3 regions of the Streptomyces sp. NPDC020801 genome follow, and region 3 is predicted to be linked to each of the others. Evidence: predicted binding sites of a transcription regulator. Region 3 holds the regulator's gene; each other region holds the start of a gene.
The links. The regulator HrcA, encoded in region 3, represses chaperone genes, less so after heat shock. The targets are predictions, from matches to a motif close to TTNGCACTCNGNNNNNCNGAGTGCNAA.
Positions count from the first base shown of each region.

Region 1: the regulator HrcA is predicted to act here: its motif matches at 7,684-7,710, upstream of groES (co-chaperone GroES).
Region 2: the regulator HrcA is predicted to act here: its motif matches at 7,582-7,608, upstream of groL (chaperonin GroEL).

Region 1 is NZ_JBIRST010000001.1:261,472-271,398, forward strand. Features, by position in the region: gene tsaD (tRNA (adenosine(37)-N6)-threonylcarbamoyltransferase complex transferase subunit TsaD) at 1-30, shown strand, start outside; gene ACH4UM_RS01325 (hypothetical protein) at 27-305, shown strand; tRNA gene ACH4UM_RS01330 (tRNA-Arg) at 395-467, shown strand; gene ACH4UM_RS01335 (ester cyclase) at 698-1,129, shown strand; partial or broken gene ACH4UM_RS01340 (glycoside hydrolase family 3 C-terminal domain-containing protein) at 1,322-1,700, opposite strand; gene ACH4UM_RS01345 (YciI family protein) at 2,064-2,420, shown strand; gene ACH4UM_RS01350 (RNA polymerase sigma factor) at 2,498-3,739, shown strand; gene ACH4UM_RS01355 (methyltransferase domain-containing protein) at 3,916-5,151, opposite strand; gene ACH4UM_RS01360 (polysaccharide deacetylase family protein) at 5,312-6,232, shown strand; gene ACH4UM_RS01365 (polysaccharide deacetylase family protein) at 6,229-7,059, shown strand; gene groES (co-chaperone GroES) at 7,857-8,165, shown strand; gene groL (chaperonin GroEL) at 8,284-9,909, shown strand.
Region 2 is NZ_JBIRST010000009.1:156,760-166,686, forward strand. Features, by position in the region: gene ACH4UM_RS20415 (GNAT family N-acetyltransferase) at 1-110, shown strand, start outside; gene ACH4UM_RS20420 (DUF4031 domain-containing protein) at 74-370, opposite strand; gene ACH4UM_RS20425 (hypothetical protein) at 396-779, opposite strand; gene ACH4UM_RS20430 (MurR/RpiR family transcriptional regulator) at 835-1,782, shown strand; gene murQ (N-acetylmuramic acid 6-phosphate etherase) at 1,895-2,839, shown strand; gene ACH4UM_RS20440 (hypothetical protein) at 2,836-3,309, shown strand; gene ACH4UM_RS20445 (hypothetical protein) at 3,306-3,890, shown strand; gene ACH4UM_RS20450 (NADH:flavin oxidoreductase) at 4,067-5,197, opposite strand; gene groL (chaperonin GroEL) at 5,796-7,418, opposite strand; gene ACH4UM_RS20460 (cold-shock protein) at 7,775-7,978, opposite strand; gene ACH4UM_RS20465 (MoaD/ThiS family protein) at 8,409-8,684, opposite strand; gene thrC (threonine synthase) at 8,802-9,927, opposite strand, start outside.
Region 3 is NZ_JBIRST010000002.1:536,371-546,297, reverse strand. Features, by position in the region: gene hemW (radical SAM family heme chaperone HemW) at 1-375, shown strand, start outside; gene ACH4UM_RS07355 (DUF3097 domain-containing protein) at 388-1,248, opposite strand; gene ACH4UM_RS07350 (MBL fold metallo-hydrolase) at 1,281-2,015, opposite strand; gene hrcA (heat-inducible transcriptional repressor HrcA) at 2,198-3,214, shown strand; gene dnaJ (molecular chaperone DnaJ) at 3,215-4,351, shown strand; gene ACH4UM_RS07335 (nitronate monooxygenase) at 4,572-5,660, shown strand; gene ACH4UM_RS07330 (16S rRNA (uracil(1498)-N(3))-methyltransferase) at 5,657-6,394, shown strand; gene ACH4UM_RS07325 (VOC family protein) at 6,425-6,817, shown strand; gene ACH4UM_RS07320 (hypothetical protein) at 7,028-7,603, shown strand; gene ACH4UM_RS07315 (S41 family peptidase) at 7,688-9,927, shown strand, end outside.

The DNA of each region.
Region 1 (9,927 bases), on a different contig from region 3:
GAGGTCAGCAAGGAGAACCTCTACTCATGACGGTCGCCCTGATGTGGGAGGCCCGCGCGGCCGAGGGCCGGGGCGACGAACTGCTCGCCTGGGTGCGGAGGCAGACCCTTCCTGCCCAGCCCTTGCGCCGCGAGAGCTTCCGCGCCCCGCAGGACCGGGTCCTGGTCATCACCTGGTGGGACGCGGACCACGACGCCGAACTCCCTGAACTGCCCGAGCCGGTGGGGGAGTTGATGACACGGTCGGTGCATCGGTGGCGGTTCGAGTCGATGGGCCCGGAGGCGGGCGAGGAGACGGGCGCGTAGACGGGCGCGGGTCACTGAGTGGCGCGTACCGGGCCGGGTGCGCTATGATCATCACACGCGAACGGCCGGAACACCGGCCCGAACGCGGTGCGTTGGTGGTCCAAGGAAAGACGTCCCGCTTCCTGCGGGGAGATGCAGGTGCAAGGCCTGCCCGGCGCTCCACTTCACCCCGCCCGCCACCGGTCATCCGGTGGCGGGCGGGGTGTTTTGCGGTGCTCGCACTCCGGCGGCCCCGGCGCAGGAACCTCTCGTGCTCAGGCGCGCATCCCACGGCCCCCTGCCCGGCCGGCCGCCAGGATGCACGCTCTGTCCGGCGGTCCCAGCATGGAAGTGGAGGACGACGACTCGGGGCGGTGGCGGAGGGGACGCCTCACGGCGGAGTGGAGGCTCTCATGGCAGACAACGAACAGTTCGTACGTCACCTTTTCGAGGCGTGGAACAACCGCGACTACGACGCCATCGCGGGGGCGGTCGCTCCCGACTGCACCCTCGTGGAGGAGGGCAGCGGACGGACCCTCAAGGGCCCGCAGGGGTTCACCAAGCTCGCCAAGGCCCTGTTCGACGCCATGCCCGACGGCAAGTTCCACCTGGACCACCTCACGGCCCAGGGCGACACGGTGGTCATCGAGTACACGGGCAACGGAACCCAGACCGGCGACCTGATCCTGCACGCGGGCACGGTCCCCGCGACCGGCCGGGAGGTCACGGTGCACGCGTGCGACATCTACGAGGTTCACGACGGCAAGGTCACGGAGGCCCGCGCCTATCTGGACACCGGGGGCATCATGGCCCAACTGGGCCTGACCGAGCGGATGGGCGCCTGACCCGGAGGGCGCGCGTCGCAGGGGCGGCCGGCCGCGGCCGCCCCTGCAGCGCACCTGCCGTCCGGATCGAGCGGCGCTCCGCTCGCCCACTCACCCCTCCCACGCCACCTCCGTCTCGCACCGCAGCCGCCGATCCGCGCCCGGTTCGCGCACCGGCCCCGTCAGCGTCGGCCGGGCCGTGTGGCGGACGTCCGTGCCGCGCCCGAACAGGCCCGACCGGTCGGCCCAGTACGGCCACGCGCGTGTCCGCCTCCGACGCGCGCGCCACCGCCTCCTCCAAGCCCGAGGTGTCCGGGTCCAGTACGCCGCAGCCCTCGGCGAACGTCACCTTCGCGTCGGGGAGTTCCACGCGCAGGGCCTCCAGCAGGGTCGGGATCTCGATGCCCGCCGGGACGTCCGGGTGCTGGGTGCCCACGTGGGAGGGGAAGGAGTAGCAGCCGAGCATCGCCAGGGCGTCCGCCGCCCTCGGGCCGACCACCGCGATCCGGGCGCCGGGGGACAGGGGGAGCACGCCGCCGGGGTCCGACAGGAGCACCGCCGACTGCTCGGCCGGGCGGCGGGCCACGGCCCGGATGGAGCCGGCGAGGAGTCTGGTGGTGCGCAGCAGCACGGCGCCGCCGGCGCCGTGACTCTCGCGCCTTCGGCGCCTTCGGGACTTCCGAGGACGCGTGTCCGAACGCACCCGAAGGTCGTTGAATATGGAAGTTTCCAGGGGGGAGTGCCGACCCGGACTCGCCGGGCGGGGCCGATGCGGGACCGCGAACGGGCCGGCGGCGAGCAGGCTGCGGGCGTCGACGAGGTGACCCTGCGAGAACAACCCCCCGGAAAAAATCTCCGGGGAATTCCGGCGAGCGTGTCGATTCCGGTGTCCGCCGCTCGACGCAGTGGTGAGCGGCGGGGAGAGGCCCCGCCGGCCGGCCCTTTGGGAGTCACCATGCCGCGTTACCTGACGATCGTGCACGTCGACGAGACCACCGCGCCGCCGGAGGGCCCCAGCCCCGAGCTGATGCAGCGGATGGGCGAGCTGATCGAGGAGATCACCAAGGCGGGGGTCATGCTGGACACCGCGGGGCTGACCCCGCAGAGCCAGGGCAAGCGGGTCCACTGGGCGGGCGGGAACCTCACCGTGACGGACGGGCCCTTCACCGAGTCCAAGGAGGTCATCGGCGGCTATGCACTGATGCAGTGCAAGGACATGGACGAGGCCCTGGAGTGGACCAAGCGGTTCGTGAAGACCCACGAGGAGCACTGGACGGTGACCTGCGAGGTGCGGGAGATCGCCGAGGGCTGAGCCCCGCTTGGCCGGCGGCCGCCGGAGGTGTTGCATGGTGGGCTGTGGAACAGCAGCCCACCCAGCCGCCCGCCCGGATGACCGGGGCCCTGGAGACCGTCTTCCGGCTCGAGTCGCCCCGGGTCGTCGCCGCCGTCGCCCGGATCGTGCGGGACGTCGGCATCGCGGAGGAGCTCACTCAGGACGCGCTGGTCGCGGCGCTGGAGCAGTGGCCCGGGGACGGGGTGCCGGACAACCCCGGCGCCTGGCTCATGACCACCGCCCGGCGGCGCGCCGTCGACCTGGTCCGCCGCCGGGAGAACTACGCCCGCAAGCTCGCGGAGATCGGCCGCGACCTTGAGACCACGGCGGCCGCGGCCCCGTACGCGGAGCCTCCCGCCCCGGACGACATCGACGACGACCTGCTCCGCCTGGTCTTCACCACCTGCCACCCCGTGCTGTCCCCCGAGGCCCGCACGGCACTCACCCTGCGGCTGCTCGGCGGCCTGACCACGGCCGAGATCGCCCGCGCGTTCCTCGTCCCCGAGGCGACGGTCGCCCAGCGCATCGTGCGCGCCAAACGGACGCTGGCGACGCGGAACGTCGCCTTCGAAGTGCCCTGCGGCCCCGACCGCGAGGCCCGCCTCGGCTCGGTCCTGGACGTCATCTACCTGATCTTCAACGAGGGTTACGCCGCCACGGCCGGCGACGACTGGCTGCGCCCCGCCCTGTGCGAGGACGCGCTGCGGCTGGCCCGCCTGCTGACCGGCCTGATGCCGAAGGAACCGGAGGTGCACGGACTGACCGCCCTGCTGGAGTTCCAGGCGTCCCGCGCCGCCGCACGCACCGGTCCGGACGGCACGCCGGTCCTCCTGAGGGACCAGAACCGCCGCCGCTGGAACCGCATGCTCATCGCCCGCGGCGTCACCGCCCTCGCCCGCGCCGACGCCACCGGCGGCGCCCCGGGGCCGTACGCCCTCCAGGCCGCCATCGCCGCCTGCCACGCGCACGCGTACACCTACGAGGAGACCGACTGGCCCGTCATCGCCACCCTCTACGGCCTGCTCGCGGCCCGCGCCCCCTCCCCGGTCGTCGAGCTCAACCGCGCGGTGGCCGTGTCGATGGCCGAGGGGCCGGGGCCCGCCCTGGAACTCGTCGACGCCCTCGCCGCCGAACCCGCCCTGCGCGACTACCACCTGCTGCCCAGCGTGCGCGCCGACCTGCTGGCCCGCCTCGGCCGTACGGCGGAGGCCCGCGCGGAGCTCGAACGCGCCGCGTCCCTCACCCGCAACGAACGGGAACGGCAGTTGCTGCTGCGGCGCGCCTCGGAGGTGTCGTAGCGGGGGCAGGCTGGTGCTGTGGCCGGAAAGGTTCACCGGCTCGCGACGCCCGGCACGGCACCTCGCCGCGTTGTCGCATCACCCGAGTACATCCGCAGTACGCGGGCGATGCTCCGCCCTGCGATGCACCGCACCGGACGCCGCGAGCCTTCCTGCAGTCCTTTCCGGCCACGGCACTAGGCGGGGTTTCCCAGCAGCATCGTCGGGGCCCCGGCGACCCGGGTGAGGAAGACCGTCGTGGAGCCGGTCCCGTGCGGCTTGGGCAGGACCTTGCGGCGCAGTTCCTCCGGCTCGACCGCCGAGCCTCTCTTCTTGACCGTGAGGATGCCGACCTGCCGTTCGCGCAGCAGCGCCTTGAGCTTCTTGACGTTGAAGGGGAGCCGGTCGGTGATCTCGTAGGCGGTGGCGTACGGGGTGGGGCACAGTTCGTCCGCGGTGACGTAGGCGATGGTCTCGTCGATCAGTCCGCCGCCGTCGAGGCCGGCGGCGACCTCGGCGACCAGGTGGGCGCGGATGACGGCGCCGTCGGGCTCGTAGAGGTAGCGGCCCGGCGGGCGGACCCGGGGATCGGCCAGGCCGCGGCCGCGCAGGGTGTGGGGGCCGGGAAGCAGGGTCGCCCGCACCAGCCCCGGTTCGGTGCCGAACCACAGCACCGCCTCCTTCACGTCCCCGCCGTCGGAGATCCACTCGGCCTCGGCCTGCGGCGGGATCGCCTCGTGCGGGACGCCCGGCGCGATCTTCAGGGCGGCGTGCGGTGCGGCGAGGGCCGCGCCGACGGCCCAGGACAGCGGGGGCGAGTACGCCTCGGGGTCGAAGATCCGCCCGCCCGTCGTCCGGCCACCGCCCCGCACCGACGCGCTTTGCGCGGCCCCTCCCTGTCTGACGCCCCGGCGTGCCGGGTCCACGAACACGGCGTCGTAGGAGGCGGTGTCGACGTCCATGACGTCCGCCTCCCGTACCTCGATCAGGCCGGCGAGCCCCAGGGCCTCGGCGTTCGCCCGTGCCACGGCCGCCGTCAGCGGGTCCCGGTCCACGGCGAGGACGCGGATCCCGGCGCGGGCCAGGGCGATCGCGTCGCCGCCGATCCCGCAGCACAGGTCGGCCAGACAGGACACGCCGAGTTCGCGCAGCCGCCGCGCCCGGTACGCCGCCACGGTCGCCCGCGTGGACTGCTCGACCCCGTTCGGCGTGAAGAACATCCGCCGCGCGTCCTCGTCCCCGACCTTCGCCGCCGCCCGCTGCCGCAGCCGGGCCTGGCCGAGCGCCGCCGACACCAGTTCGGCGGGGTGTTCACGGCGCAGCCGGGTGGCGACGGCGAGTTCGCCGGCGGGGCCGGTGTCGCGCACCTCGTCCAGGAGGGCGCGGCCCTCGGGGGTGAGCAGCGAGGCGAAGGCGTGGAGCGGTTCGGTCACCGGTTCATTGTCGGTCGGCCGGTGGTGCACCGGCTCATTGGGCCGGTCGGTGGATGGTGTGCTTCCGGCCGCGGTGTCGTCGCGGGTTCCCGGCGGCGGCCTGCGAGGATCCGGCGCCATGAGAGTAGTAGTACAAAATGACAAAAAGGTCGCGTATCGGATGAAGCAGGGAGTCCGGGGACAGCGCGGACTCCGGAAGCCCGGTGTCCGCGCCGCACTCGCCGGGCTCGCCGTCGCCGCCCTCGCCTCCGCCTGCGCGCAGCCCGCCGCGCCGGTCCGCCCGGCCCAGGGCCAGCAGCGCCTCCAGGCACCCCCGGCCCGCGCCCTCGACTCCTATGCCAACCGGCTGACGGGCTCGTACCAGGCCCGGGCGGCCGCCGCCAGGCGCTGGGGGCTCGAGCAGGTTCCGCTGACGCCCCCGCCGCCGCCCGCAACCAAGCCGATGATCACTGCCCGCGAGGGCTTCGAGGTGGGTCACCAGGAGGACTGGAACCTGCCCCCGGTCTTCACCACGATCCCCACCAAGGAGAAGATCGTCTTCCTCACCATCGACGACGGCTCGGAGAAGGACCCCGCGTTCCTGCGCATGATGAGCGACCTGAAGATCCCGTACACGGCCTTCCTCAGCAACTACCTGATCAAGGACGACTACGGCTACTTCCGGAAGATGCAGGCCTCCGGAATCACCCTCAACAACCACACCCTGCACCACCCCTACCTGCCCGGTCTGTCCTACGAGGAGCAGAGGCACGAGATCTGCGACATGCAGGACATCATGCAGAAGCAGTTCGGCAAGCGCCCGAAGGTCTTCCGCCCGCCCTACGGCAACTACAACCAGGACACCCTGCGCGCCGCCAAGTCCTGCGGCATCCAGTACGCGCCGATCTGGAACGAGGAGGTCTACGTCGACCACTGGGAGTACCGCGAGGACGACCAGCGGATGCGCCGCGGCGACATCGTCCTCACGCACTTCCGGGGCCGCGACGACTGGAACGGCACGATGGTCGACGACATGCGCCGGTTCCTGAACAAGGTCACGGCCGAGGGGTACGCCGTGGCCCGGCTGGAGGACTACCTGTGAGGCCGCGGCTGCGACGCACGGCCGCGGGCCTGCTCGCGGCCGCGCTCCTCACCGGCTGCGCACAGTCGGTGGACCCGATCGAGCGACTGGGCCGGAAGGCGGCGCAGCGGGTGCGGCCGGCGAACCCGGCCGCCGTGCAGCCGTACCGGCGCTGGGGCCTCACGGCGCCGCTGCCCGCGCCGCCGGGGCGGCCGTCGGTCCGTCCGCTCGGGCTTCCCTCCGGCGCCCCGGAACCGGGCCTGCCCCCGGTCGTGGACCACGTCCGGACCGCCGACAAGGTCGTCTTCCTCACCTACGACGACGGGGCCCAGAAGGATCCGCGGTTCGTCGACATGGTCCGTGACCTGCGGCTTCCGGTCAGTATGTTCCTCACGGACAGTGTCGTCGGACCGGGGTACGGGCACTTCGCGCGTCTGCGGTCGGTCGGCGCCGACCTGCAGAACCACACCCTGGACCACCCCGCGCTGCGCGGCCTGCCCTACGCCGGCCAGCGCGCCGAGATCTGCGGTCAGCGGGACAAGCTCCGCGCCCGCTTCGGCGTCCGCGCCCGCCTCTTCCGGCCGCCCTACGGCTCGTACGACCGCACCACGCTGCGCGCCGCCGCCGACTGCGGGGTCTCGGCGGTCGTCCTGTGGCGCGCCTCGATGCAGGACACCGACCTGCACTTCGCCCACGGCCGCCACGCCCTACGTCCCGGCGACATCCTCCTGGTCGCCTCGGACGACGACGACCTGGACGGCCCGACCCTGTGTGAACGCACCGTGCGGCTGCTGCGCCGCGTCCAGGAGGCGGACCTGACGGTGGGCCGGCTGCAGGACTACCTCTGACACCTGCGCCGCATGCGCTGCATGTGCCGCTCGCGCCACCTGTGCCACTTGTGACACGTGCGTCACCTCTGACACCTGCGTCACCTCTGACGCCTGGGGCACCCGGGACCCCCCTGACACGTGCGAGGCGTTGACCAGCCGGTCGGACGGGGGAGTGGAGGGGAAGTGGGAATGGGCCTGCGCGTCGCGCCACGCCCCCAGCGCGGCGCCCGCCACGACGAGGGCGAGCGCCAGCTGCACGGCCCCGGTGAACCGGTTGCCGCCCCGCACCAGCAGGACCCCGGCCACCCCGGCCGCCAGCGCGAAACCGCAGTAGCAGAACAGCGGAACCCAGTCGACGAGCGGCGGTCCGGACGTGTCGCCGCCGGGCACGTCCATCCTGCTCAGCCCGCGCACGGCCAGCACGATGACGACCAGCATCCCGGCCGTCACGTCCGCCACCAGCACGAGCAGGAGCAGCAGGCCACCGGTGACGGCGTCGGCGGAGTCGGGACGAGAACGCATGTATGTACGGTGCTACGGAAGTGGGTTCGCATCAACAGTCCGTCCGGGGTCCGCCATGCCGCACGGCGCCTTGCGTGGACGTGCATCGGAACGAAGCCACCGCCGACGCGCCGCAGGCAATTGGCACTCCGCTTGACCGAGTGCTAACGACGGTCATAGTCTCGGGTCTGGCACTCCTCCCTGGAGAGTGCCAACACAGCGACGGGCAGGTCCGGCACCCGCGACGACGGATCGACCTGGTCGCCACCTCAGACAGTTAACCCCGTGAGATCTCCGAAGGGGGAGGTCGGATCGTGACGACCGCCAGCTCCAAGGTTGCCATCAAGCCGCTCGAGGACCGCATCGTGGTCCAGCCGCTGGACGCCGAGCAGACCACGGCCTCGGGCCTGGTCATTCCGGACACTGCCAAGGAGAAGCCCCAGGAGGGCGTCGTCCTGGCCGTGGGCCCGGGCCGCTTCGAGGACGGCAACCGCCTTCCGCTCGACGTCAAGGTCGGCGACGTCGTGCTCTACAGCAAGTACGGCGGCACCGAGGTGAAGTACAACAACGAGGAGTACCTCGTTCTCTCGGCCCGCGACGTGCTCGCGATCATCGAGAAGTAATTCACTTCGAAGCACTCCTGCTTTGAGCTGCGCCCCTGGCCCCCGCGACCGATAAGAAGCCGGGCGCCCGGGGCGCAGCGTCTTTTTCACCCAGATTTCCGAGAGGGCTCCCGCTGCCATGGCGAAGATCCTGAAGTTCGACGAGGACGCCCGTCGCGCCCTCGAGCGCGGCGTCAACAAGCTTGCCGACACGGTCAAGGTGACGATCGGCCCCAAGGGCCGCAACGTCGTCATCGACAAGAAGTTCGGCGCCCCGACCATCACCAACGACGGCGTCACCATCGCCCGCGAGGTCGAGATCGAGGACCCGTACGAGAACCTCGGTGCCCAGCTGGTGAAGGAGGTGGCGACCAAGACCAACGACATCGCGGGTGACGGCACCACCACCGCCACCGTGCTCGCCCAGGCGCTGGTACGCGAGGGCCTGAAGAACGTCGCCGCCGGTGCCTCTCCGGCCGCCCTGAAGAAGGGCATCGACGCCGCGGTCAAGGCCGTCTCCGAGGACCTGCACGCCTCGGCCCGCCCGATCGACGAGAAGTCCGACATCGCCGCCGTGGCCGCGCTGTCCGCGCAGGACCAGCAGGTCGGCGAGCTCATCGCCGAGGCGATGGACAAGGTCGGCAAGGACGGTGTCATCACCGTCGAGGAGTCCAACACCTTCGGTCTGGAGCTGGACTTCACCGAGGGCATGGCCTTCGACAAGGGCTACCTGTCGCCGTACTTCGTGACGGACCAGGAGCGTATGGAGGCCGTCCTCGACGACCCGTACATCCTGATCCACCAGGGCAAGATCTCCGCGATCACGGACCTGCTCCCGCTCCTCGAGAAGATCATCCAGGCGAACTCCTCGAAGCCGCTGCTGATCATCGCCGAGGACGTCGAGGGCGAGGCCCTGTCGACCCTGGTCGTCAACAAGATCCGCGGCACCTTCAACGCCACCGCCGTCAAGGCCCCCGGCTTCGGCGACCGCCGCAAGGCGATGCTGCAGGACATGGCCGTCCTCACCGGTGCCACCGTCATCTCCGAGGAGGTCGGCCTCAAGCTCGACCAGGTCGGCCCGGACGTCCTCGGCTCCGCCCGCCGCGTCACCGTCACCAAGGACGACACCACGATCGTCGACGGCGCCGGCAAGAAGGAGGAGGTGGAGGGCCGCATCGCCCAGATCAAGGCCGAGATCGAGAACACCGACTCCGACTGGGACCGCGAGAAGCTCCAGGAGCGCCTCGCGAAGCTGGCCGGCGGCGTGTGCGTGATCAAGGTCGGCGCCGCCACCGAGGTGGAGCTGAAGGAGAAGAAGCACCGTCTGGAGGACGCCATCTCCGCGACCCGCGCCGCGGTCGAGGAGGGCATCGTCTCCGGTGGTGGCTCCGCGCTCGTCCACGCCGTGAAGGTGCTCGAGGGCAACCTCGGCAAGACCGGCGACGAGGCCACGGGTGTCTCCGTGGTCCGCAAGGCCGCCGTCGAGCCGCTGCGCTGGATCGCCGAGAACGCCGGCCTCGAGGGTTACGTCATCGTCTCCAAGGTGGCCGAGCTGGAGAAGGGCAGCGGCTACAACGCCGCCACCGGCGAGTACGGCGACCTGATCAAGGCCGGTGTCATCGACCCGGTCAAGGTCACCCGCTCCGCCCTGGAGAACGCCGCCTCCATCGCCTCCCTCCTCCTGACGACCGAGACCCTGGTCGTCGAGAAGAAGGAAGAGGAAGAGCCGGCCGCCGCGGGCCACGGCCACGGCCACGCGCACTGACGTATGTACTGACGTACG
Region 2 (9,927 bases), on a different contig from region 3:
GGTTCGTGCGGGTGAGCGAGGACGAGCGGGGCCCGCAGGGCGGGTGCGACGACCAGGACGGGACGCTGATCGCCTACGAACTGCGCGGCTGCGGGGACACGTCCGGCTGAGCGCGGCCCTTGGGACGGCGCAGCCCGGCCGCGTGCAGCAGCCGCACCACCTCGCGGCTGCCGACCTCGACCGCGCCGGCGGCGACGGCGTCCGCGTAGCGGTGCGAGGGCAGATCGTAGTGGTCGCGTTCGAAGGCCCGGCGGGGCACGCCCAACCGGTCGGCGAAGGCGTGCAGTTCGTCGTACGAGACGTCGCTGACGAGGTGGGACCACAGGCGGCCGTGGCCCGGCCAGGTGGCCGGGTCGATGTAGACGGTCACGGTGCCACCGCGGCCGGTGGCGCGCTCACGAGGACGGATTCCCGCCCGTCGCCCGCGCCAGCTCTCCCACCGGCGCCACCTTCACGCCCGCCTTCGGGCACACCCAGTGCGGGTCGGGTCCGAGCTCCGGCTCGACGTCCAGCGCGTGCGGGTCGCCGTAGCCGCAGACCGGGCACAGCGGCCAGCGGCCGTACCGCTCCAGGAGCGCGTCCTGGACGTCCTGCGCGACCAGCCCCGCCACGAACTGCATGCCGTCCGGCCACTGCTCCACCCACCAGCGGCGCTGGGCGACGGACTCCTCCACGAGCGAGACCACGTCCGCCTCGGCCACCTCGCCCGCGATCAGATCGGCGAGTACCAGGGCGCGGGCGGCGTGCAGGGCCTGCTCCAGGGGGCTGATGGGGTCCATGCCTCCATTGTGCGCACTCTTGACCACACCTCCGAACGGAAAATATCTTTCATATGTGACCCAGGACGTGAAGGAAATTTTCGCAGGCTCGGGCAACACCGCGGGCCTGGCACCCCCCGCGCCCGCCGCCCTCGCGGCCAAGGTCCGCACGCTCGCGCCCACGATGACCCGCTCCATGCAGCGCGTCGCCGAGGCGGTCGCGGGTGATCCGGCCGGCTGCGCGGCCCTCACGGTCACCGGCCTCGCCGAGCTCACCGGCACCAGCGAGGCGACCGTCGTGCGCACCGCCCGCCTGCTCGGCTATCCCGGCTACCGCGATCTGCGCCTGGCCCTGGCGGGCCTCGCCGCCCAGCAGCAGTCCGGCCGCGCGCCCGCCATAACGACCGACATCGCGGTGGACGACCCCATCGCCGACGTCGTCACCAAACTCGCCTACGACGAGCAGCAGACCCTCGCCGACACCGCCGCCGGGCTCGACACCGTGCAGCTCGGCGCGGCCGTCACCGCGCTGGCCGCCGCCCGCCGCACGGACGTGTACGGCATCGGCGCCTCCGGCCTGGTCGCCCAGGACCTCACCCAGAAGCTGCTGCGCATAGGGCTGATAGCCCACGCGCACAGCGACCCCCACCTCGCCGTCACCAACGCCGTGCAGCTGCGTGCGGGCGACGTGGCGATCGCGATCACCCACTCGGGCTCCACGGGGGACGTGATCGAGCCGCTGCGGGTGGCCTTCGAGCGCGGCGCGACCACCGTCGCGATCACCGGCCGGCCCGACGCTCCCGTCACGCAGTACGCCGACCACGTCCTGACCACGTCCACGGCCCGCGAGAGCGAGCTGCGCCCGGCGGCGATGTCCTCCCGGACCAGCCAACTGCTGGTGGTCGACTGTCTGTTCGTGGGCGTGGCCCAGCGGACGTACGAGACGGCGGCGCCGGCCCTGGCGGCGTCGTACGAGGCACTGGCCCACCGGCACAGTCCGCGCGGCGGCGGAACGCGGCGCTAGCCCGCCCGTCCTCCGGACCGAGCTCACCCGTCCCGCCCAACCACCGATCCGCCCTGCCCTGCCCCAGCCACCGATCCGCCGTACCGCATCGCACAAAGAGAGTCGCCCTCTGATGACCTCCACGTCCCACTACCGTGAGCTGCGCGCCGAGTTGGAGTCGCTGACGACCGAGGCGTTCCGGCCCGAGCTGTCCGACATCGACCGGCTGCCCACGCTCGAGATCGCGCGGCTGATGAACACCGAGGACACCACCGTGCCCGCCGCCGTGGCCGAGCGGCTGCCGCAGATCGCCGCCGCGATCGACGCGGTGGCCGAGCGGATGGCACGCGGCGGGCGGCTGATCTACGCCGGCGCGGGCACGGCGGGCCGGCTGGGGGTACTGGACGCCTCGGAGTGCCCGCCGACCTTCAACACCGAGCCGTCGCGGGTCGTCGGCCTGATCGCGGGCGGCCCCGAGGCCATGGTGACCTCGGTCGAGGGGGCGGAGGACTCAACGGAACTGGCGGTGGAGGCGCTCGACGCGCTGCGGCTGACGGCCGCCGACACGGTGGTCGGCATCTCGGCCTCCGGCCGCACCCCGTACGCCATCGGCGCGGTCGAGCACGCCCGGCGGCTGGGCGCCCTGACCATCGGCCTGGCCTGCAACGCCGACAGCGCGCTCGCGGCCGCCGCCGAGCACGGCATCGAGATCGTCGTCGGCCCGGAACTGCTCACCGGCTCCACCCGGCTGAAAGCCGGCACCGCCCAGAAGCTGGTCCTGAACATGCTCTCGACGATCACGATGATCCGCCTGGGCAAGACCTACGGAAACCTGATGGTCGACGTGCGCGCCTCCAACGACAAGCTCCGCGCCCGCTCCCGCCGTATCGTCGCCCTGGCCACGGGCGCACCGGACGACGAGATCGAGAAGGCCCTGGCCACCACCGACGGCGAGGTCAAGAACGCCATCCTCACGCTCCTCGCGGACGTCGACGGCCCGACGGCCGCCCGCCTCCTGGAGGAGTCGGGCGGTCATCTGCGGGCGGCGCTGGGGTCGACGGCGCGGGGGGGCCGTTGAGCGAGGCACGGGAGGACGAGCCGTTCCTCGTCAGGAGCAGGTCGTCGCCGAGCGGTTACGTCTACAACCCGCGCAGCCGGGCGGGACTGGCGGCGATCTTCTTCTCGCTCGCGGTCACGGGCGCGGTCCTGCTCTGGCAGTACGACGACTCGCACTGGAGCGAGAGCGAGCTGCGCAGCGCCACGCACCAGGCGGCCACGGCACTGGAGCAGGAGCCGCAGCCCAGGGACGACTGGGACGGCTACAACCAGTACGGCCTGCTCATGGAGGAGGCCATCGACAAGACCGGCGCGGGCCCGTCCTTCGGCGCCATGGTCCGGGAGGAGGGCGACTCCCCCGACTTCACGGTCACCGGAGGCGGCACGGACGCCGCGTTCTGCATGCACCTGACCGAATCGTTCGGCGCTCGGCGCGACCAGGTGCACCTCGGCATCACGGTCGCCGACGGCCGCTGCACACTGGCACCATGAACCACGCCCAGCTCACCGCGCTCGGCCGGGCCCTCCGTCTCCTCGGGGAGCACGGCGAGTCCCTGGCCGCCGACACGCCCGACGCCAAGCTGCACGAGGTCAAGGCGGATCTCCGGCGTGCCCTGGAGCTGCTGGACGAGACCGTCACCACGGCCGCGCCCGCGACCCGCTGCCGGGAGCACCCCCAGGGGCCCGTGGACGAGAGCGCCCCCGACCTCTGTCTGCTCTGCGAAACCCGGCGGCGGGCCGCCCGCCGCTCCGAGGTCGACGACGCCTATGCGTCGTACGCCCGCCCGGCCGCCGAGCCCGCCGACCGCGCCCCCTCCCGCTACGGCGTGCGCGGGGACCGGCCGCAGCCCCAGCAGCGCTGGCTGCCGGAGCTGTGGAACGGACGGGAGTGGCAGTTGTGCGGCACCCCGCGCCGGGACCGGCGCGAGGCCGAGTCGTTCATCAACGCCCAGCGCCGGGCCCCGCGCGCCGCGATGGCCTACCGGCTGGTGCACGAGTTCACCGACTACGAGGTGGTGCGGATCTGGGGCAACCCCGTGCGGGTCGACATCGAGCCGATGGGCAACCTTTAGGCGCCGACCGCGAGGACGGTGCGAAAAGCCGTTCCCGGAGGGCGGCGCGCAGGGTCCGGACCGGGTGGCCGAGCGGGGCCGGCACGCCGGCACCGGCCCCGCCACCACGCCGGCCGTGGGCGGTGCCCGCCCCCCGCCGGGCACCGCCCCGATCGCGGACCTCTCGGTCCCGTGCGTCAGCTCAGCGTCTTCAGCGCCGCCGCGTCGTACGGCTTCAGCTCCTCGAAGCGGTCGCCCAGCACCTTCGCCGCCCACTCGGGGTCCTGGAGCAGCGCGCGCCCCACGGCCACCAGGTCGAACTCGTCGCGCTCCATGCGGTCCAGCAGGTTGTCCAGGCTGCCGATCGCCGCGCCCTCGCCCATGAAGGCCTTGATGAAGTCGCCGTCCAGGCCGACCGAACCGACGGTGATGACCTGCTTGCCGGTCAGCTTCTTCGTCCAGCCCGCGAGGTTGAGGTCCGAGCCCTCGAACTCCGGGAGCCAGTAGCGGCGGGTGGAGGCGTGGAAGACGTCCACGCCGGCCGCGGCGAGCGGGGCCAGGATCGCCTCCAGCTCCTCGGGGGTCTCGGCGAGCCGGGCGTCGTAGGCCTCCTGCTTCCACTGGGAGTAGCGGAAGATGACGGGGAAGGCGGGCGAGACGGCCGCGCGCACCGCCGCCACGATCTCCGCCGCGAACTTGCTACGGGCCACCGGGTCGCCGCCGTAGGCGTCGGTGCGGCGGTTGGTGCCCGCCCAGAGGAACTGGTCGAGCAGGTAGCCGTGGGCGCCGTGCAGCTCCACACCGTCGAAGCCGATGCGCTCGGCCGCCGCGGCCGCCTCGGCGAAGGCGCCGATGACGTCGTCCACGTCCGTCTGCGTCATCGCCTTGCCGGTGACCTCGGACTCGCCGATGCGCAGCCCGGAGGGGCCGACCGGCGGCGCGTCCGCGAACGGCGGCCGGCCCGGCTTGCGGACCATGCCGATGTGCCACAGCTGCGGCACGATCGTGCCGCCCGCCGCGTGCACGGCCTCGGCGACCTTCGCCCAGCCCGCGAGCTGCTCCTCCCCGTGGAACCGGGGCACCCGGCTGCTCTCACCGGCCGAGTCGTGTCCCACGTACGTGCCCTCGGTGACGATCAGGCCGACACCCGCGGCGGCGCGGCGGGCGTAGTACGACAGCACGTCCTCGCCCGGGATGCCGCCCGGCGAGAACATGCGCGTCATCGGCGCCATCACGATCCGGTTGGGAACGGTCAGGCCGTTCAGCGTGACGGGACGGGACAGGATCTGTGCCGCGCGGGAGGCGGACTCGGAGGCGGTGGCGGTCACGTGGAGGTCTCCTCGGCAGAGCGGATCGGATACCAAATGGTATGTGCACGCGCATGCACTGTGCAGTGGTGGCAACTGTGCCGTCCGCCACGCCATTCCACCGCCGCGCAGTTGTGAGCGGGAACACGCCTCAGCGCCTCACGGCACCGCGCGGGCCACTTGCGCCGGGGGAGGGAGTGCGTGGCAGCGGCGGACTCGGGCGGAGGCTCACGCTGGATCACCCGATCGCCCCGGGCCTCCGGAGGTCCTCCCGGGCGGTCTCTGCGGCGCATGCAGGGGTGAACGCTCCCCCGCCCGCCCCAATACACCCCTGTCCGCTTCCCGTCGGCTAGGCGGGGGTCGACATCCCCGTCTACCTCCTCATCGACCGGGACAACGCCACGGTCGTCGTCTACAGCGAGCCCAGGGACGGCCGCTACCAGCAGTCCCGGTCCTGCCCCTGGGGCGCCACCGTGGATGTCCCACCCCCGTGAGCATCACCCTCGACACCGAGCCGCTCAAGCGATACGCCGACTGAAACACCCGAGGGCGGCACCTCCTGCATCAGCAGGAGGTGCCGCCCTCGGTACGTGCAGGACGGATCCGATCCTCGGAAGGATCAGAAGTCCATGTCACCGCCCGGCATGCCGCCGCCGGCCGGCGCGGCGGCCTTCTCCGGCTTGTCGGCGATGACGGCCTCGGTGGTGAGGAACAGCGCGGCGATGGAGGCGGCGTTCTGCAGCGCGGAACGGGTCACCTTCGCCGGGTCGATGATGCCCTCGGCGATCATGTCGACGTACTCGCCGGTGGCGGCGTTCAGACCGTGGCCGACGGCCAGGTTGCGCACCTTCTCCACGACGACGCCGCCCTCGAGACCACCGTTGACGGCGATCTGCTTCAGCGGGGCCTCCAGGGCCAGCTTCACGGCGTTGGCGCCGGTCGCCTCGTCGCCCTCGAGCTCCAGCTTCTCGAACACCTGGGAGGCCTGCAGCAGGGCCACGCCACCACCGGCGACGATGCCCTCCTCGACGGCCGCCTTGGCGTTGCGCACGGCGTCCTCGATGCGGTGCTTGCGCTCCTTGAGCTCCACCTCGGTGGCGGCACCGGCCTTGATGACCGCGACACCGCCGGCGAGCTTCGCCAGGCGCTCCTGCAGCTTCTCGCGGTCGTAGTCGGAGTCGCTGTTCTCGATCTCGGCGCGGATCTGGTTCACCCGGCCCGCGACCTGCTCGGCGGAGCCGGCGCCGTCGACGATGGTGGTCTCGTCCTTGGTGATGACGACCTTGCGGGCGCGGCCCAGGAGGTCCAGGGACGCGTTCTCCAGCTTGAGGCCGACCTCCTCGGAGATGACCTCGCCGCCCGTGAGGATGGCGATGTCGCCGAGCATGGCCTTGCGGCGGTCACCGAAGCCCGGGGCCTTGACGGCGACGGACTTGAAGGTGCCGCGGATCTTGTTGACGACCAGGGTCGACAGGGCCTCGCCCTCGACGTCCTCGGCGATGATCAGCAGCGGCTTGCCCGACTGCATGACCTTCTCCAGGAGCGGGAGCAGGTCCTTGACCGAGGAGATCTTGGAGTTGGCGATGAGGATGTACGGGTCCTCGAGCGACGCCTCCATGCGCTCCATGTCGGTCGCGAAGTAGGCGGAGATGTAGCCCTTGTCGAAGCGCATGCCCTCGGTGAGCTCGAGCTCCAGACCGAAGGTCTGCGACTCCTCGACGGTGATGACGCCTTCCTTGCCGACCTTGTCCATGGCCTCGGCGATCAGCTCGCCGATCTGGGTGTCGGCGGCGGAGATGGAGGCGGTGGAGGCGATCTGCTCCTTGGTCTCGACCTCCTTGGCCTGGTCGAGCAGGGCGGCGGAGACGGCCTCGACGGCCTTCTCGATGCCGCGCTTCAGGGCCATCGGGTTGGCACCGGCGGCCACGTTGCGCAGACCCTCGCGGACCAGCGCCTGGGCGAGCACGGTCGCGGTGGTCGTACCGTCACCGGCGACGTCGTCCGTCTTCTTGGCGACTTCCTTGACCAGCTCGGCGCCGATCTTCTCGTACGGGTCCTCGAGCTCGATCTCCTTGGCGATGGAGACGCCGTCGTTGGTGATCGTGGGGGCGCCCCACTTCTTCTCGAGGACGACGTTGCGGCCCTTGGGGCCGAGGGTCACCTTGACGGCGTCCGCGAGCTGGTTCATGCCGCGCTCGAGGCCGCGCCGCGCCTCCTCGTCGAACGCGATGATCTTGGCCATGTGAAGTGGTCCCTCCAGGACTGGGGGTGATTCCTTCGGACCGCGCCCGCGCCCGCGACGGACGGCTCGCCGGCCTTGTGGTTCCTTGCCCCACCCGGCCTGCGGGCCTCACCGACCCGGTCCTTCGTTGTCACTCTCACCTTCAGAGTGCTAACGCCAATGATTAGCACTCGACCCCATCGAGTGCAAGCGCCTCCGGGGGGTCCGGCAGGCGACTCAGCCGGGCGCGAACACGGGTACGCCGCGGCGGCGGCCGGCGCCGGAGCAGGTGGCGGCCGGACACGCCGAAGGGCCCGCACCCCAGCGGAGGTGCGAGCCCTTCGAAAGAAGAAGATTGCTTGCGGTGGTCGCGCGATTCAGGCCGTGACGCGGACCATGTCGGCCTGCGGACCCTTCTGGCCCTGCGAGATCTCGAACTCGACCCGCTGGCCCTCTTCCAGCGTGCGGTAGCCGTCCATCTGGATCGCGCTGTAGTGGACGAAGACGTCCGCACCACCGTCGACCGCGATGAAGCCGTACCCCTTCTCCGCGTTGAACCACTTGACGGTGCCCTGAGCCATGCCTAACTCCCCTATTACTGGCCCTTGCACAGATCCACACTTCGCGGACCCGGGTCAGACCTCACCCCCCGTGGAATGGGGGTGTGCGCCGGAACGCGTCGACCGCGGCTGAATGTATCTGTCCAACTGCCGTCTGCAACAGGTCAATCGGACGAGAATTCTGGACGCACACGGTCCGGAATGTGGTGAGAATTCACCTGAATTCAGGGCAAGTCGGGCCCCGCAAACAAGACAAATGCCGCGAAATGCCCTCGCACTTTGGCTACTTCTTGTCGGGCCCGCGGCAGGAATCCAGGGCCCGTGACCCCGAGATCAGGAGCGCGTTCCCCAACTGTACCGCGCTCAATCACACGGAATTGCCCCCTCCGCTTCTCTTACGGAGGGGGCAATTCGATGAACTCTGCGTAACGGATGTTACCGATGGTAATGATCAGCCGCCGGCGACCGCCGGGATGATGGAGACGCCCGCACCGTCCGGGGTGGCGGTCTGAAGGCCCTGTTCGAAGCGGACGTCGTCGTCGTTGACGTAGACGTTGACGAAGCGGCGCAGCTTGCCCTGGTCGTCAAGAACGCGGGCGGCGATGCCGGTGTGGTTCTTCTCCAGGTCGGAGATGACCTCGGCGAGGGTCGCGCCCTCGGCGCTCACCTCGGCCTGCCCGCCCGTGTAGGTGCGCAGGATGGTGGGGATGCGAACGGTCACGCTCATGCGGTGAAACCTCCGGTGGTGTCTCGCGGATACGGCTGGGCAACGCCCCAGGGGCGCGGGGAAACCGCGCGCCCGGGGAAGCTGCGCGACCGGCCCATCGGCCCGCAGCGCGACGGTCTACGCCAGACCGGCTTCCCGGAACGACTCCAGGCTGGGGCGGATGGTCGCGGTGAGCCCCGTGCCCGCGACGGCGTCCAGGGTCTTCAGGCCGTCGCCGGTGTTGAGGACGACGGTGGTCTTCGTCGGGTCGAGCAGGCCGGCCTCGATCAGCTTCTTCGTCACGCCGACCGTCACCCCGCCCGCCGTCTCCGCGAAGATGCCCTCGGTCCGCGCCAGCAGCTTGATCGCGTCCACGACCTGCTCGTCCGTCACGTCCTCCACCGCGCCGCCCGTGCGGCGGGCGATGTCCAGGACGTAGGGGCCGTCTGCCGGGTTGCCGATCGCCAGCGACTTGGCGATGGTGTTCGGCTTCTGCGGCCGGACCACGTCGTGCCCGGCCTTGAAGGCGGTGGACACCGGCGAGCAGCCCTCGGCCTGGGCGCCGAAGATCTTGTACGGCCGGTCCTCGACCAGACCGAGCTTGATCAGCTCCTGCAGGCCCTTGTCGACCTTGGTGAGCTGCGAGCCGGAGGCGATCGGGACGACGATCTGGTCCGGCAGCCGCCAGCCGAGCTGCTCGCAGATCTCGTACGCCAGCGTCTTGGAGCCCTCGGCGTAGTACGGCCGCAGGTTGACGTTGACAAAGCCCCAGCCCTCGCCGGCCGGGTCGCCGATCAGCTCGGAGCAGAAGCGGTTCACGTCGTCGTAGTTGCCCTCGATGCCGACGAGCTCGCCGCCGTAGACCGCGGCCATGACGACCTTGCCCTGCTCCAGGTCGTGCGGGATGAACACACAGGAGCGCAAGCCGGCCCGGGCGGCCGCCGCGCCGACGGCACCGGCGAGGTTGCCGGTGGAGGAGCAGGACAGGGTGGTGAAGCCGAACGCGCGCGCCGCCTCCAGCGCCTGGGCGACCACCCGGTCCTTGAAGGAGTGCGTCGGGTTGCCGGAGTCGTCCTTGACGAAGAGCTTGCCGGCGTCGACGCCGAGCTCGCGGGCGAGGTGGTCGGCCTGGACGAGCTGGGTCCAGCCCGGGTTCAGGTTCGGCTTGGTCGCCACGTCCGCGGGGACCGGCAGCAGTGGCGCGTAGCGCCAGATGTTCGCGGGGCCCGCCTCGATCCTCTTGCGCAGTTCCTCGGCGTCGTAG
Region 3 (9,927 bases):
CACAACGAGCTGTACTGGCGCGGCGCCGACTGGTGGGGCGCGGGCCCCGGCGCGCACAGCCACGTGGGCGGCGTGCGCTGGTGGAACGTCAAGCACCCGGGGGCTTACGCCGCGGCCCTCGCCGATGGCCGCTCCCCGGGGGCCGGGCGGGAGCTCCTCACGGACGAGGACCGCAGGGTGGAGCGGATTCTGCTGGAGCTGCGGCTGCGGGAGGGGGTGCCGCTCTCCCTGCTCCGCGAAGAGGGCCTCGCCGCGTCCCGGCGCGCGCTGGCCGAGGGCCTGCTGGAGCAGGGGCCGTACCAGGCGGGACGCGCAGTGCTCACCCTGCGCGGGCGGCTGCTGGCAGACGCGGTGGTGCGGGACCTGGTGGACTGAGCGCGGCCGGCGCTACGCCGGCCCCGTCACGAAGTCGATCAGCTCCTCCACCCGGCCCAGCAGCTCCGGTTCCAGGTCCTTGTACGACCGCACCCGGGACAGGATCCGCTGCCAGGCGGCCCCCGTGTTCTCCGGCCAGCCCAGGGCCCGGCACACGCCCGTCTTCCAGTCCTGGCCGTGGGGGACGCGGGGCCAGGACTCGATGCCCAGGGAGGAGGGCTTCACGGCCTCCCAGATGTCGATGTAGGGGTGACCGACCACCAGGGCGTGCTCGCTGGTCACCGACTCGGCGATGCGCCACTCCTTGGTGCCCGGGACCAGATGGTCGACCAGGACGCCGAGGCGGGCGTCCGGGCCGGGCGCGAACTCCTCGACGATCGACGGCAGGTCGTCGACGCCCTCCAGGTACTCCACGACCACGCCCTCGATGCGCAGGTCGTCGCCCCACACCCGCTCGACCAGTTCGGCGTCGTGCCGGCCCTCCACATAGATGCGCCCGGCGCGGGCCACGCGCGCGCGTGGCCCGGGGACGGCCACCGAACCGGATGCCGTACGGGTGGGACCTACCGGACCCGGCGACGGCTTCACCAGCGTCACCACCCGGCCCTCCAGCAGGAAGCCGCGCGGCTGGAGCGGGAACACCCGGTGCTTGCCGAAGCGGTCCTCCAGGGTCACCGTGCCCGCCTCGCAGCGGATCACCGCACCGCAGAAGCCGGTGGCGGGCTCCTCGACGACCAGACCGGGCTCGGCCCGGACCTCCGGAACGGGCCCGGACTTCTTCCAGGGAGGGGTCAGGTCGGGGGAGTACGAACGGTGGCGCGGGCCCGGAGGGCCCTCGTCGGAAGGGCGGTGGCGGGAGACCGGTGGGCGCATTCGAGTGACGATATGGACAACCCCGGAGCCGATCAGCCCGACACGCCGAAGTGTTCCGCCAGGGCGTCGCGCTGGGCCCGGACGAAGGCCGCGTCCACCACCGCTCCGTGACCGGGGACGTACAGAGCGTCCTCGCCGCCCAGCTCCAGCAGCCGGTCCAGGGCGGCGGGCCAGTGGGACGGCACGGCGTCGGGGCCCGCCTGGGGCTCGCCGGACTCCTCGACCAGGTCGCCGCAGAACACCACGGGCCGGTCACCCCGCACCACCACCGCGAGGTCGTGCGCGGTGTGGCCCGGACCCACGTTCGCCAGCAGCACCTCCGGGCCGCCGTCCAGGGCGAGGGCGAGCCGGCCGGAGACCTCGCGGCCGGGCCGGCGCGGCAGGGCCGCCACCGCCTCGTCCGCCGCCTGAGCCTGGAGCCCGTTGGCCACCGCGTCCGCGCACAGCTCCGCACGCGCGCGCTCGTCGTCGAACACGGCGTACGACCCCTCGGCGGCGAACACCTCGGCCTCCGGGAACCGCGCCGCCCCGAAGACGTGGTCGAAGTGCGGGTGCGTCAGCGCGAGAAGCGTCACAGGGCCACCGGCGAACTCCCGCGCCTGCGCGCGCAACAGCGCACCCTCCTCGAGACTCGACCCCGCGTCGACGAGCAGGGCCGAGCCCTTCCCGAGGACCAGTCCGGCCGTGCAGTCCCACACCGGAAGCCGGACCCGGCCGACCCCGCCGGCCAACGGCTCCCAGCCCAGCTCTTCCCAAGTCACCGTCATACCGCGACGCTAGGCCCTGTCACCGATCCCCCGCCCGCCGGGCGGCGACGGGACCCGGTCTTCCCCGGACCAGCCTTGCCGCCGGTGTACCCCTCGGCCGTACACTGGGCCGCGTAGAGCTGGCACTCGTATGCGCCGAGTGCCAGGCGGGGAGCCGAGGGACGACTCTGGAGGTGTGCGCGATGCTCAGTGAGCGAAGGCTTCAGGTGCTGCGCGCCATCGTCCAGGACTACGTCGGCACCGAGGAGCCGGTTGGTTCCAAGGCCCTCACCGAACGGCACAGCCTGGGCGTCTCCCCGGCCACGGTCCGCAACGACATGGCCGCGCTGGAGGACGACGGCTACATCGCCCAGCCGCACACCAGCGCGGGCCGCATCCCCACCGACAAGGGGTACCGGCTCTTCGTCGACAAGCTGGCCGGGGTCAAGCCGATGACCGCGCCGGAGCGGCGCGCCATCCAGAACTTCCTGGACGGCGCCGTCGACCTCGACGACGTGGTGGCCCGTACGGTGCGGCTGCTCGCGCAGCTGACCCGGCAGGTCGCCGTGGTGCAGTACCCGTCGCTGACCCGTTCCACCGTGCGGCACGTGGAGCTGCTGTCGCTGGCGCCCGCAAGGGTGATGCTCGTGCTGATCACGGACACCGGCCGGGTCGAGCAGCGGATGGTCGACTGCCCGGAGCCGTTCGGGGAGACCTCGCTCGCGGATCTGCGGGCACGGCTGAACAGCCGGGTCGCGGGCCGCCGCTTCACGGACGTCCCGCAGCTGGTGGAGGACCTGCCCGATGCCTTCGACATCGAGGACCGCGGTACGGTCGCCACGGTGCTGTCCACCCTCCTCGAGACCCTCGTCGAGGAGAACGAGGAGCGGCTGATGATCGGCGGCACCGCCAATCTCACCCGCTTCGGGCACGACTTCCCGCTCACCATCCGGCCCGTCCTGGAGGCGCTGGAGGAGCAGGTCGTCCTGCTGAAGCTGCTCGGCGAGACACAGGATCCGGGCATGACCGTGCGCATCGGTCACGAGAACGCCCACGAAGGACTCAACTCCACGTCCATCGTGTCGGTGGGCTACGGTTCGGGCGGCGAGGCAGTGGCCAAGCTCGGCGTGGTCGGACCGACCCGCATGGACTACCCGGGAACGATGGGAGCGGTACGCGCAGTGGCACGGTACGTCGGACAGATCCTGGCGGAGTCGTAGGTGGCCACGGACTACTACGCCGTTCTCGGCGTGCGCCGCGACGCGTCGCAGGAAGAGATCAAGAAGGCCTTCCGGCGGCTCGCGCGCGAGCTGCACCCGGACGTCAACCCCGATCCGAAGACCCAGGAGCGGTTCAAGGAGATCAACGCCGCCTACGAGGTGCTGTCGGACCCGCAGAAGAAGCAGGTCTACGACCTTGGCGGCGACCCGCTCTCGCAGGCCGGCGGCGGTGGCGCGGGCGGCTTCGGGGCCGGGGCGTTCGGCAACTTCTCCGACATCATGGACGCGTTCTTCGGCACCGCCTCGCAGCGCGGGCCGCGCTCGCGCACGCGCCGGGGCCAGGACGCGATGATCCGGCTCGAGGTCGAGCTGGACGAGGCGGCCTTCGGCACGACGAAGGACATCCAGGTCGACACGGCCGTCGTCTGCAACACCTGCAACGGCGAGGGCGCCGCCCCGGGCACCACCGCCCAGACCTGTGACATGTGCCGCGGCCGCGGCGAGGTCTCCCAGGTCACCCGGTCCTTCCTGGGCCAGGTCATGACCTCCCGCCCCTGTCCCCAGTGCCAGGGCTTCGGCACCGTGGTGCCCACCCCGTGCCCGGAGTGCGCGGGCGACGGCCGCATCCGTGCGCGCCGCACCCTGACGGTGAAGATCCCGGCCGGTGTGGACAACGGCACCCGTATCCAGCTCGCGGGCGAGGGCGAGGTCGGCCCCGGTGGCGGCCCCGCCGGCGACCTCTACGTGGAGATCCACGAGCTGCCGCACCAGACCTTCCAGCGGCGCGGCGACGACCTGCACTGCACGGTCACCATCCCGATGACCGCGGCGTCCCTCGGCACCAAGGTGCCGCTGGAGACCCTGGACGGCCTGGAGGAGGTCGACATCCGCCCGGGCACCCAGTCCGGCCAGTCGATCCCGCTGCACGGCCGGGGCGTCACGCACCTGCGCGGTGGCGGCCGGGGCGACCTCATCGTCCACGTCGAGGTGCAGACCCCGACCAAGCTCGACCCCGAGCAGGAGCGGCTGCTGCGCGAGCTGGCCAAGCTGCGCGGCGAGGAGCGGCCACAGGGGCAGTTCCAGCCCGGTCAGCAGGGGTTGTTCTCACGGTTGAAGGACGCGTTCAACGGCCGCTGAGGCGAGTGGGTTGTCCGGCTGGGGGTCCGGGGGTCGGCCCCCGGGAGGGCACAGTCGGCCCGGTCAGCAGGGGTTGTTCTCACGGTTGAAGGACGCGTTCAACGGCCGCTGAGGCGAGTCCCGGGCCGGGAGGCAGCCGCTGGGACAGTGGCTGCCTCCCGGCGTGTGCCAGAGGTCGGCCGGGTTCGGACCTGTCCGGAGGACGTGACAACATGCGGTCATGTCCTCCGCACTGACCGATCTCTTCCCGCACCCGATCGTGCAGGCTCCGATGGCGGGCGGTCCCTCCGGGCCGCAGCTCGCCGCCGCGGTGTCCGACGCCGGCGGGCTGGGATTCCTCGCCGCCGGTTACAAGACGGCCGACGGCATGTACCAGGAGATCAAGCAGCTGCGCGGGCTGACCGGACACGCCTTCGGCGTGAACGTCTTCATGCCGCAGCCCGAGCACGCGGAGTCGGGCGCCGTCGACCTCTACGCCCAGCAGCTGACCGGCGAGGCCACCTGGTACGAGACCGAGCTCGGCGACCCGGACCGCGGACGTGATGACGGCTACGACGCCAAGCTCGCCGTGCTCCTCGACGACCCGGTCCCGGTGGTGTCCTTCCACTTCGGCGCCCCCACCCGTGAGGTCGTCGACTCCCTGCACCGCGCCGGCACCACCATCCTGGTCACGGCGACCACCGCCGAGGAGGCACTCGCCGTGCAGCGGTCGGGCGCGGACGCGGTGATCGCCCAGGGCGTGGAGGCGGGCGGCCACCAGGGCACCCACCGTGACCTGCCGGAGAACGACGGCGCCGGCATCGGCGTGCTCTCGCTCGTCGCGCAGATCCGTGAGGCGGTGAACCTGCCGATCGTGGCCGCCGGCGGCATCATGCGCGGCAGCCAGATCGCCGCCGTGCTCGCCGCCGGCGCGAGCGCCGCCCAGCTGGGCACGGCGTTCCTCACCACCCCCGAGTCCGGCGCGCACATCCTGCACAAGCAGGCGCTGACCGACCCGATGTTCCCGCGTACGGAGCTGACGCGGGCGTTCTCCGGACGGCCGGCCCGCGGACTGGTCAACCGTTTCATGCGCGAGCACGGCCGGTACGCGCCCGCCGCCTACCCGGAGGTGCACCATCTCGCCGCCCCGCTGCGCATGGCGGCCGCCAAGGCGGGCGATGCGCAGGGCATGGCGCTGTGGGCGGGCCAGGGGCACCGGATGGCCCGCGAGCTGCCCGCCGGGCAGCTGGTGCAGGTGCTGGCGGCCGAACTCGACGCGGCGAGGGCAGCGTTGTCCGCCCTCCCCTCGTTCGGAGGTGACGCGCGATGACGGCACCGGTGTTCGTCGTCGGCCGACTGGGCGGAGCGGGCGAGGAGTTCGTGCTAGACGGTCCCGAGGGGCGGCACGCCGTCTCGGTGAAGCGGCTGCAGCCCGGCGAGCGGGTCGTGCTGACCGACGGTGCCGGGCGGTGGGCCGAGTGCCGGGTGACCGGCACGGAGGGCAAGGACCGGCTGATCGTCCGTATCGACACGATGTCCGAGGAGCCCGAGGAGAGCCCCCGTATCACCGTCGTCCAGGCCCTTCCCAAGGGCGACCGGGGCGAGCTGGCCGTCGAGACCATGACCGAGGTCGGCGTGGACGCGATCGTCCCGTGGGCCGCGTCCCGCTGCATCACGCAGTGGAAGGGCGAGCGCGGCCTGAAGGCGCTCGGCAAGTGGCGCTCGACCGCGCGCGAGGCCGGCAAGCAGTCCCGCCGGGTCCGCTTCCCCGAGGTCGCGGACGCGGCGACGACCAAGCAGGTTGCCGCACTTCTCGCCGAGGCCGACTTCGCCGCCGTCCTCCACGAGAGCGGCGAGGAACCCCTGGCCGCCGCCGAGCTCCCCGCCGAGGGCGAGATCGTGCTGGTCGTCGGTCCCGAGGGCGGTGTCTCCCCGGAGGAGCTGGCGCAGTTCCGGGACGCGGGTGCCAGGGCGTACGTCCTCGGGCGTACGGTGCTGCGTACATCGACCGCCGGGACGGCGGCCGCCGCCCTGCTCCTGGGCCGCACCGGCCGCTGGTCCTGACCCGCCGGTCCCGATCCGTAGGGGGACGCCGTGGAACTCGCCCAAGTCCGTCTGCTCGTCAACGACTTCGCCGCCTGCTACCGCTTCTACGCCGAAGTCCTCGGCCTCAAGCCGCAGTCGGGGGCCGAGCAGGGGCCCTACGAGAAGTTCAGCCCCGCCACCGGGTCCGCGGGCATCGCCCTGCAGGACCGGGAGATGATGGCCGGGGTACTGGGCGAGCTGGGCGAAGAGGCCACCGGGCACCGCTCGCTGGTGGTGTTGCGCGTCGACGACCTCGACGCCTACTGCGCCGAGATCACCGCCCGCGGCGCGACCCTGCTGCACGGCCCGGCCCCCATGACGGACCGTATGCGCGTCGCCCACCTCAAGGACCCGGAGGGCAATCTCGTCGAACTCCAGGAGTGGCTGCTGCTGCGCGGCTGAGCGCGGCGCCCGCGAACAGCTCCCGGCAACGCGTCTCCCCGGCTTCCCGCAGCGGTCCGCGGCACCGGGCCCCGTCGACGAAGGCGCGCACGTCACCGGGTTCGTCCTAACCTGTGTGCTTCGCGCGTCCGCCCACCACGGGAGCGCGCGGCGCCCGGGTGGCCGTATGCGCTCTACCGCGTGCGGCCGAGCGGTGGCAGGCTGCCATGCATGGGGGCATTGAGACGGAATCGGCGGCTGCCGCGCGGGCGGCGGGTGATGGCCGTGGCGGGGCTCGCGGCGCTCGCCGTGGGCGGCGCCGTCGCATGTGATCCCGGCGGGCTGAGCTCCGCGGCGGTGGCCTACACCACCGACCGGACGGCGACCGCGGAGCTGAACCGGCAGCACGCGTCCGTGCGCTGGCTCAGCTGCACGGCCGGCTACGACGGCGGCAACAAGGCGTACACACCGGGGAAGCCGGCGCCGTCGGCGTCCGAGACCACCGTCGCCTCCGTCGACTGCCAGGGGCAGACCAGGGACGGACGGAGGATCACCGTCACCGGGAAGGTCACCCGGGCCGTCGACGGCGCCTGTGTGCGCGGGGACCTGACCGCCAAGGTGGGCGGCAAGGTGTGGTTCCACGTCAACGGCCTCGGCGACTGCAACGCCACGCCCGGGCCCACCTACCGGCCGCCGGTCACCTTCGGGCCGACCGGCGGACAGCCCGGGCCGACCGTCACGGTGACCGTCACCCGGACGATCTGGTGCAAGGGCGACCCCACCTGCTGGCCCGTGGAGGGCAAGTAGGCGCATGCCCGCACCCGGTGTGACGAGCACAGGAAGTGATCCGAACCCCTGTGCTCGGCTGCCGTCGCTGCGTAGGGTGATCAGGTGACTCAGTCCGCATCGTCTGCATCGCCTGCGTACATCCGGTTTCCGCATCTGCACGGCGAGTTGGTCGCCTTCACCGCCGAGGACGACGTGTGGCTCGCACCGCTGGACGGCGGCAGAGCCTGGCGGGTCAGCGCCGACAACGTCCCGGTGAACCATCCCCGCATCTCGCCCGACGGCGCCACCGTCGCCTGGACCTCCACCCGGGACGGCGCGCCCGAGGTGCACATCGCCCCGGTGGCCGGCGGCCCCGCCAAGCGGCTGACGCACTGGGGAAGCTGGAAGACCCAGGTGCGCGGCTGGACGCCGGACGGCGAGGTCCTCGCCATCAGCACCGAGGGCCAGGCCAGTCTGCGCCGCACCTGGGCCCGGGCCGTCCCGCTCGACGGCGGACCGGCCACCACCCTGCCCTACGGACCGGTCGCCGACATCGCCCACGGCCCGCACACCGTACTGCTGTCCGCGCCGATGGGCCGCGAGGCGGCCTGGTGGAAGCGGTACCGGGGCGGCACCGCGGGCAAGCTGTGGATCGACCGGGACGCCCGCGAAGGCGAGGGCGCCGGCGAGTTCGTACGACTGCACGAGGAACTGGACGGCAACATCGAGTACCCGCTGTGGGTGGGGGACCGGATCGCGTTCCTGTCCGACCACGAGGGCACCGGCGCGCTGTACTCCTCCCTCGCCGACGGCTCCGACCTGCGCCGGCACACCCCCCATGAGGGCACCTCGCGTTCGGGCGGAACCGGGAGCGGGGGAGGCTTCTACGCCCGGCACGCCGCGACCGACGGCACCCGGGTCGTCTACTCCAGCGCCGGTGAGCTCTGGCTCCTCGACGACCTCGACGGCGCCGAACCGCGCCGCCTCGACGTCCGGCTCGGCGGCCCGCGCGTGGACCTGCAGCCCTACCCCCTGAACGCCTCCCGCTGGTTCGGCTCCGCCGCCCCCGACCACACGGCACGCGGCAGCGCGGTCGCCGTGCGCGGCGCCGTGCACTGGGTCACCCACCGCTCCGGACCCGCCCGCGCGCTCGCCGCCGAGCCCGGCGTCCGGGCCCGGCTGCCACGCACCTTCCGCACCGAGGGCGAGGAGTGGGTGGTGTGGGTGACGGACGCCGAGGGCGACGACGCCCTGGAGTTCGCGCCCGCCACCGGCCTCGGCGTCGGCGCGACCCCACGCCGGCTCGCCGCCGGGCAGCTGGGCCGGATCCTGGAACTCGCGATGGCCCCCGACGGCAGCCGCGCCGCCGTCGCCTCGCACGACGGGCGGCTGCTGCTCGTCGAGCGCGAGACCGGCGAGGTGCGCGAGGTCGACCGCAGCGACGACGGCGACGTCTGCGACCTCGCCTTCTCGCCCGACTCCGGCTGGCTCGCCTGGTCGCACCCCGGCCCGCGCCCGCTCAGTCAGCTGCGCCTGGCCAACACCACCGACCTGTCGGTCACCGAGGCGACCCCGCTGCGCTTCCAGGACTACGCACCGGCCTTCACTCTCGACGGCAAGCACCTCGCCTTCCTGTCCAACCGCTCCTTCGACCCGGTCTACGACGAGCACGTCTTCGACCTGGCCTTCGTCGAGGGCTCCCGCCCGCACCTGATCACCCTGGCCGCGACCACGCCCTCCCCGTTCGGCCCGCAGCGGCACGGCCGCCCCTTCGAGGCCCCGGACAAGGAGGAGACCCCGGGCAGCGAGGGCACCCCGGCCACGCGCATCGACCTGGAGGGCCTCGCCGACCGCATCGTGCCCTTCCCGGTCGAGGCCGCCCGCTACTCCAACCTGCGCGCCGCCCGCGACGGCGTGCTGTGGCTGCGCCACCCGGTGCGCGGCGTCCTCGGCACCACCCGCGCCACGCCCGACGACCCCGACCCGAAGACCGAGCTGGAGCGCTACGACCTCGCCCAGCAGCGCATCGAGCACCTCGCCGCCGACGCCGACCACTTCGAGGTCAGCGGCGACGGCAAGCGGGTCCTGCTGTGGACCGACGGCAAGCTCAAGGTCGTCCCCAGCGACCGGCGCGCCTCCGGCGACGAGGACAGCGACTCCAACATCACCGTCGACCTCGGCCGGGTCCGCCAGATGGTCGACCCGGCCGCCGAGTGGCGGCAGATGTACGAGGAGACCGGCCGCATCATGCGGGACCACTTCTGGCGGCCCGACATGAACGGCGTCGACTGGGCCGGCGTCCTCGACCGCTACCGGCCGGCCCTGGACCGTGTCGCCACCCACGACGACCTCGTGGACCTGCT